Linked DNA regions of Orrella dioscoreae. The protein of the gene in region 2 interacts with the protein of the main gene of each other region in a pairwise test. Links are inferred from orthologs where the notes say so. Each region holds a gene or a part of one and is shown on either strand. Other genes may lie near its edges. The genes, in order: secA and secG.

Region 1 (3,627 bases), 330 kb from region 2 along the record:
ACGGCCGCCAGCTGGCCAGCGCCGAGGAACTGGGCCGCCAACTGGATGAACTGCAGGCCCAACTGTCGGTACAGACCGACAGCCTGTCCATGCTGGACCTGGCGCTGACGCGCCGCACCGGCGACCAGGCCCGCGTACCCAACGCCATGCCCGTGCGCGACTATCCCTACCTGAGCTCCTCCTATGGCTGGCGGCGCAACCCGGTCACCGGGCAGTACTCCATGCACGAAGGGCTGGATTTCGCCGCGCCGCCCGGCACGCCCATCGTCGCCGCCTCGGGCGGCGTCGTGATCGAGGCCAAATACCAGAGCGGTTACGGCAACATGGTCGAGATCGATCATGGCGGCGGTTTGCTGACCCGCTATGCGCATGCCCAGCGCCTGCTGGTCAAGCAGGGCGACCTGGTCGAACGGGGCCAGCATGTGGCCCTGGTGGGTTCGTCGGGCCGCTCCACCGGCCCGCACCTGCATTTCGAGGTGCGCCTGGCCGGGCAGCCGCTGGATCCCAAGCTGTTCCTCGACAGCAAGGGCACCACGCCGCCGGCGCTGGCCAGCGCCGAGGGCGGGCGGGCAACGCCTGCTACCCAGGTGCGTTAAACTGCCTCGTTATCCTGCGGCCTATTGCCGTCAACCTACACGAATCTGCCTGGCTGCCGCTCCTTGCGAGCATGGCCGAGCGCGGGCGACACACGCATGCTTTCTCTGATCAAAAAACTCGTCGGCAGCCGCAATGACCGGTTGCTCAAGCAGTTCCGCCGGCAAGTCTCGCAAGTCAATGCGCTGGAGCCCAAGTTCCAGGCGCTGTCCGATGACGAGCTGCGTGCCCAGACCGACGTGTTCCGCAAGCGGCTGGCCGAAGGCGCCAAGCTGGACGACCTGCTGCCCGAGGCCTTTGCCGTCGTGCGCGAGGCCAGCAAGCGGGTCTTCGGCATGCGCCACTTCGACGTGCAGATCATCGGCGGCATCGTGCTGCATTCGGGCCGGATCGCCGAAATGCGCACGGGCGAAGGCAAGACGCTGATGGCGACGCTGCCCGTGTACCTGAACGCCCTGGCGGGGCGCGGCGTGCACGTGGTGACGGTCAACGATTACCTGGCGCGCCGCGACGCCGAGTCGATGGGCCGCCTGTATGGCTTCCTGGGCCTGAGCACCGGCGTCGTCGTGCCGCAGCAGCCCAACGAGGAAAAGAAGGCCGCCTACGCCGCCGACATCACCTACGGCACCAACAACGAATTCGGCTTCGACTACCTGCGCGACAACATGGAATACCGCGTCGAGGACCGCCGCCAGCGCAAGCTGGTGTACGCGATCGTCGACGAAGTGGACTCGATCCTGATCGACGAGGCCCGCACGCCGCTGATCATCTCGGGCCAGGCGGAAGACCACACCGAGCTCTACCAGCGCATGAACGCGGTGCCCAAGATGCTCACGCGCATGGCGACCGAGCCCAAGCCGCAGGAGCCGGAACCCGAAGGCGATTTCTGGGTGGATGAAAAGAGCCACCAGGTCTACCTGTCGGAAGCCGGCCACGAGCACGCCGAAGAGGCGCTGTCCAAGCTGGGCCTGCTGCCAGACGGCGAGTCGCTGTACGACCCGCGCCACATCACGCTGATGCATCACCTGATGGCCGCCCTGCGCGCCCACAACCTGTTCCATCGCGACCAGCACTATGTGGTGCAGGACGGCGAGGTGGTGATCGTCGACGAATTCACCGGCCGCCTGATGTCGGGCCGCCGCTGGTCCGATGGCCTGCACCAGGCCGTGGAAGCCAAGGAAGGCGCCCGCATCCAGAACGAAAACCAGACGCTGGCCTCGATCACGTTCCAGAACTACTTCCGGATGTACGAGAAGCTGGGCGGCATGACCGGCACGGCCGATACCGAAGCCTACGAATTCCAGGAGATCTACACCCTGGAGACGGTCATCGTCCCGACCAACCGGCCGATGGTTCGCAAGGACCAGAACGACCAGGTCTTCAAGACCAACGAAGAGAAGTACAACGCCATCCTGGCCGACATCCGTGACTGCCACGAGCGGGGCCAGCCGGTGCTGGTCGGCACCACCAGCATCGAGAACTCCGAGCTGCTGTCGGGCCTGCTGAATGGCGCCAAGCTGCCGCACGAGGTGCTCAACGCCAAGCAGCACGCCCGCGAAGCCGAGATCGTGGCCGAGGCCGGCAAGCCCGGCCGCATCACCATCGCCACCAACATGGCCGGCCGCGGCACCGACATCGTGCTGGGCGGCAGCCTGGAAAAGCAGACCGCGCTGATCCGCGCCGACGCCTCGCTGGACGATGCGCAGCGCGATGCGCGCATCGAGCAACTGCGCGCCGACTGGAAGCCGCTGAACGAGCAGGTCAAGGCCGCCGGCGGCCTGCGCATCATCGGCACCGAGCGCCATGAATCGCGCCGCATCGACAACCAGCTGCGCGGCCGTGCCGGCCGCCAGGGCGACCCCGGTTCCTCGCGCTTCTACCTGTCGCTGGAAGATTCGCTGATGCGCATCTTCGCGGGCGATCGCGTGCGCGCCATCATGGAGCGACTGAAGCTGCCCGAAGGCGAGCCGATCGAGGCCGGCATGGTGTCGCGCTCCATCGAGACCGCGCAGCGCAAGGTGGAAGGCCGCAACTTCGACATCCGCAAGCAATTGCTGGAATACGACGACGTCGCCAACGACCAGCGCAAGGTGCTGTACTCGCAGCGCAATGAAGTGCTGGAAGCCGAGCAGGTGGGCGAGGTGGTTGCCGGCCTGCGCGCCGCCACCTTCGAAGAGCTGGTGCGCCTGTACATTCCCGCCAACTCGGTCGAGGAACAGTGGGACGCCGCCGCGTTGCAGAAGGCGCTGGAAGCCGACTGGCACCTCGAGTTCCCGCTGGCCACGATGCTGGAGCAGGAGCCGAACCTGACCGACGACGAGATCCTGGAGCGTGTCGCCAAGGCGGCGGACGAGGCCTATCAGGCCAAGGTCGAGCGCGTGGGCGAGGCCTCGTGGAGCCAGTTCGAACGCTCGATCCTGCTGCAGTCGCTGGACACGCAATGGCGTGAGCACCTGGCCGCGCTGGATCATTTGCGCCAGGGCATCCACCTGCGCGGCTATGCGCAGAAGAATCCCAAGCAGGAATACAAGCGCGAAGCCTTCGAGCTTTTCTCGAACATGCTGGACCGCGTGCGCAACGACGTGGTGCGCGTGCTGATGACGGTGCGCATCCAGTCGGCCGAGCAGGTCGACGAGGCCGAGGCGCAAGCCGCCCAGCCGCAAGTGCAGAACGTGCAGTTCCATCACTCGGACTACGACGAGGCGCTGGCCGCCGCGGCGACGTCCGGCGAGCAGATGCCGGCGGGCGCGGTGCCCAAGGTGGGCCGCAACGATCCGTGCCCTTGCGGCAGCGGCAAGAAGTACAAGCAGTGCCACGGCAAGCTGGTCTGACGGCCGGCGCGGCTGGACGTCTCCGGGCAGGCATGGCCTGACGGAACGTCCGGTGCCCGGATGGGGCAGACGCCCCATCCGCCATCACCCGCCTGCCGCGACACCCTGCGCGGCGCGGGAATTTTCCCCAGATTTCGACAACCAGGACGGACTCCGATGAAAGCGATAGTCTTGCGTGAACATGGCGACAACGAAAAGTTGA
Region 2 (3,073 bases):
GATCTCCTGGCCGTTGGCGGGATCGATACTGATGATGTCCTTTGGTGTGCTTGAAGCGTTCATGCTTGTCCTTGTTGTTCAGCGCAGAAAAGTCTAGGGACTGCGCGGAGCCAAAACAACAAGCACGTTGTCGCCAATCTTGGCAATGAAACTATCAATAAGATTCCTCGCCAGGCCGCCTGGCCGGCGGCACGGCAGCGAATTGCGCCCATCATGAGCCTCAGCAGTTTTTCCTCGCTCATCCTCTCCGAAGCCAAGCTTCCCGAGCAGGTCGCTAAGGTCATGGAGGCGATCGAGACCGACATCATCCGCGCGCGCATCCTGCCCCGCACCCGCCTGATCGAAGACCATCTGATGGAAGACTACGCGGCCAAGCGCCACGTGGTGCGCGCCGCGTTGGCCGAGCTGCAGCGCCTGGGCGTCGTGGTCAAGCCGCCCCACCTGGGCGCGCAGATCCGCCGCTTCAACAAGCAGGAGCTGGAAGACCTGTATCACATGCGCCGCGTGCTGCATCACACGGCCATCGAGATGATCGAGTTTCCCGTGGCGCCGGAACGCCTGGCGTCGGTCGAGGCAGCCTGCCTCGAGCATACGCGGGCAGCGGCCTCGGGCGAGCTGATCGCCATCCACCGCAGCAACATGGCGTTCCACCGCGAGTTCTACGGCCTGTGCGACAACCTCTATCTGGCCGAGTCCATCCGCCTGCACGACTGGCTGAGCTTTCCCGTGCGCGCCTATGGCGTCGCCGACGCCGGCGCGCTGGAACAGGCTTGCCGCGAGCACCAGGCCATGGTGGACGCCGTGCGCACCGGCAACCGCGCGGCGCTGGACGCCCTGTCGGTGGCGCACATGGGGCGGGCGCGGGACATCTATGAAGAGAAGTACCTGACGCGCTGAGGCTGGCGCGAGACCTTCCGGCAGCCCGAGGCCACCGTCGCCGAGCGGGTCCTGCAGGCATCTCCGCAGGCCTTGTTCGACTTCACGGTCCTGACCACGGATGCATGATTGGCATGCAAAGCAAAAAGCCCATGTCTCGTTCGAGAACATGGGCTTTTTTTGCTTGCGGACTTGCTTGTCTGGTGCCGACGGCGAGACTCGAACTCGCACAGCTTTCGCCACTACCCCCTCAAGATAGCGTGTCTACCAATTTCACCACGTCGGCTTGGGGTACTGCCTGACTGCCATCCCAAGCACGTTTGCGCTTGGGTTCAGTCACTCTTTCCGCCTTGCATGGGCCGTTTGAGGAGTTCGGCCTAGGCAGAAAAGCCAAGCATTCTATCACGAATGCCTGGCATCACCTATCACTGGGCGGGCTGGGCCGGTGCTGCAGGCACCTCGGCGGCCGGGGCCGGCTGCTGCTGGGGCGCGGCGGGCACGCCCGGGGCGGGCGCCTGCGGGGCGGCAGGCGCTTGCGGCACCGAGCTGGCGCCTTCCGGCGAGGCCGGCGCGGTCTGGCCAGGCAGCGTGGGAACCGAACGGTCCTGGTAGTCCTGCATGACGCCGCCGCCCGTGCCGGTGCGGCTGCCGGTGTTGTGGCCCAGGTAAGCCAGGCCGGCGGTGGTGGCGAAGAAGACCACGGCGGCCCACTTGGTGGAGCGCGACAGGAAGTTGGCCGCGCCGCTGGCGCCGAACAGGCTGCCGGCCGAGCCGCTGCCGAAGGACGAGCCCATGTCGGCGCCCTTGCCCTGCTGCAGCAGCACGAGAACGATGATGGTCAGCGAGGAAATGACCTGCACGGCAAGCAGGACGGAAAGCATCATGGACATTGCAAAAGACTCCGGAAACTTAGGCTGCGGCGATGCGCAGGAATTCGTCGGCGACCAGCGAGGCGCCGCCCACCAGGCCACCGTCGATGTCGGGCATGGCGAAGAGGCTGGCCGCGCTGGCTGCCTTGACGCTGCCGCCGTAAAGGACGCGGACACCGCCCGCGCCAAGTTGTTCGAGGGACTGGCGGATGGCCGCGTGCACGTCCTGCGCCTGTTCGGGCGAGGCGGTGCGGCCGGTGCCGATGGCCCAGACGGGCTCATAGGCCAGCACCATGCGCGACACGGCGGGCGCGCCCAATGCCAGCACGGGCGCCAGTTGGCGGGCAATGACGGCCAGCGTGTCGTCGGCTTCGCGCTCGGCCAGGGTTTCGCCCACGCACACGACCGGCGTCAGGCCGGCAGCCAGCGCCGCCTTGGCCTTGTCGGCCACCTGGGCATCGGTTTCCGCATGCAGGCTGCGGCGCTCGGAGTGGCCCACCAGCACCCAACGGCAGGCGAAATCAGTCAGCATGGCGCCGCTGACTTCCCCGGTGAAAGCGCCCTGCTCCTGGGCGCTGACGTCTTGCGCGCCCCAGCTCACGGTCGAGCCGGACAGGGCCTGCTGGGCCTGCGCCAGATACGGGAAGGGCACGCAGACCCCCACTTCGGTGCCGCCTGCCTGCACACCCTGGGCCAGGGCCGAGAGCAACGTGGCGTTGTCGGCCTGGTTGCCATGCATCTTCCAGTTGCCCAGCACGAGGCGCTGGCGCGTGATGGACGAGGCCTGACGGGGATTCACATCTGCATTCATGCGGCGGGGAATCTAAAAAGGGGGAACGGGGATAAACCCAGCATTGTATCCTGTTACGCCGGTTTTTAGGGCAGACCCGCCCAGGCGTGGTGCGCCCGGCACAACCGTGCCAGGCGGCTGACCCGCCCCTTTTCACCTGCCGGCACCCGTAAGGGCTGCTCAGTTGGTCAGGATGACCTTGCCGATCAGGTCGCCCGACTCCATCAGCGCATGCCCGTCGGCCGCTTTTTCCAGCGGCAGGGTCGTGTGGATGACGGGCTTGACGGTGCCGCGCTCCAGCAAGGGCCAGACATGCTCGCGCAGGGCCTGCGCAATGCCCGCCTTGAACTCCACCGGGCGTGCACGCAGCGTCGATCCCGTGATGGTCAGGCGTCGGCGCAACACCTGCCCCGCGTCGAAATTGGCCTTGATGCCGCCCAGCACCGCGATGATCACGATCCGGCCGTCGTCGGCCAGGCAGGTCAGGTTGCGGGCGATGTAGTCGCCGGCGACCATGTCCAGGATCACGTCCACGCCG

The links.
Region 1: the proteins of secG (region 2) and secA interact in binary tests that used the Escherichia coli proteins (3 or more experiments, as listed by UniProt). The link is inferred for Orrella dioscoreae from one-to-one orthologs.

The regions. Positions count from the first base shown.
Region 1 is NZ_LT907988.1:1,036,570-1,040,196, forward strand. The notes cover bases 311-3,625. They hold secA (preprotein translocase subunit SecA), read left to right. Parts: upstream 311-692; coding sequence 693-3,425; downstream 3,426-3,625. Other genes in these bases: ODI_RS04720 (M23 family metallopeptidase), read left to right, coding at 311-596; ODI_RS04730 (SDR family NAD(P)-dependent oxidoreductase), read left to right, coding at 3,582-3,625. In the rest of the region: more of ODI_RS04720, read left to right, coding at 1-310; more of ODI_RS04730, read left to right, coding at 3,626-3,627. UniProt on the Escherichia coli protein: Required for protein export, interacts with the SecYEG preprotein conducting channel.
Region 2 is NZ_LT907988.1:1,363,035-1,366,107, reverse strand. What follows is about bases 35-2,795. They hold secG (preprotein translocase subunit SecG), read right to left. Parts: upstream 1,767-2,795; coding sequence 1,302-1,766; downstream 35-1,301. Other genes in these bases: ODI_RS06320 (NAD(P)H-quinone oxidoreductase), read right to left, coding at 2,716-2,795; tpiA (triose-phosphate isomerase), read right to left, coding at 1,786-2,556; ODI_RS06340 (GntR family transcriptional regulator), read left to right, coding at 214-897; ODI_RS06345 (aldehyde dehydrogenase), read right to left, coding at 35-63. In the rest of the region: more of ODI_RS06345, read right to left, coding at 1-34; more of ODI_RS06320, read right to left, coding at 2,796-3,073. UniProt on the Escherichia coli protein: Subunit of the protein translocation channel SecYEG. Overexpression of some hybrid proteins has been thought to jam the protein secretion apparatus resulting in cell death; while this may be true it also results in FtsH-mediated degradation of SecY.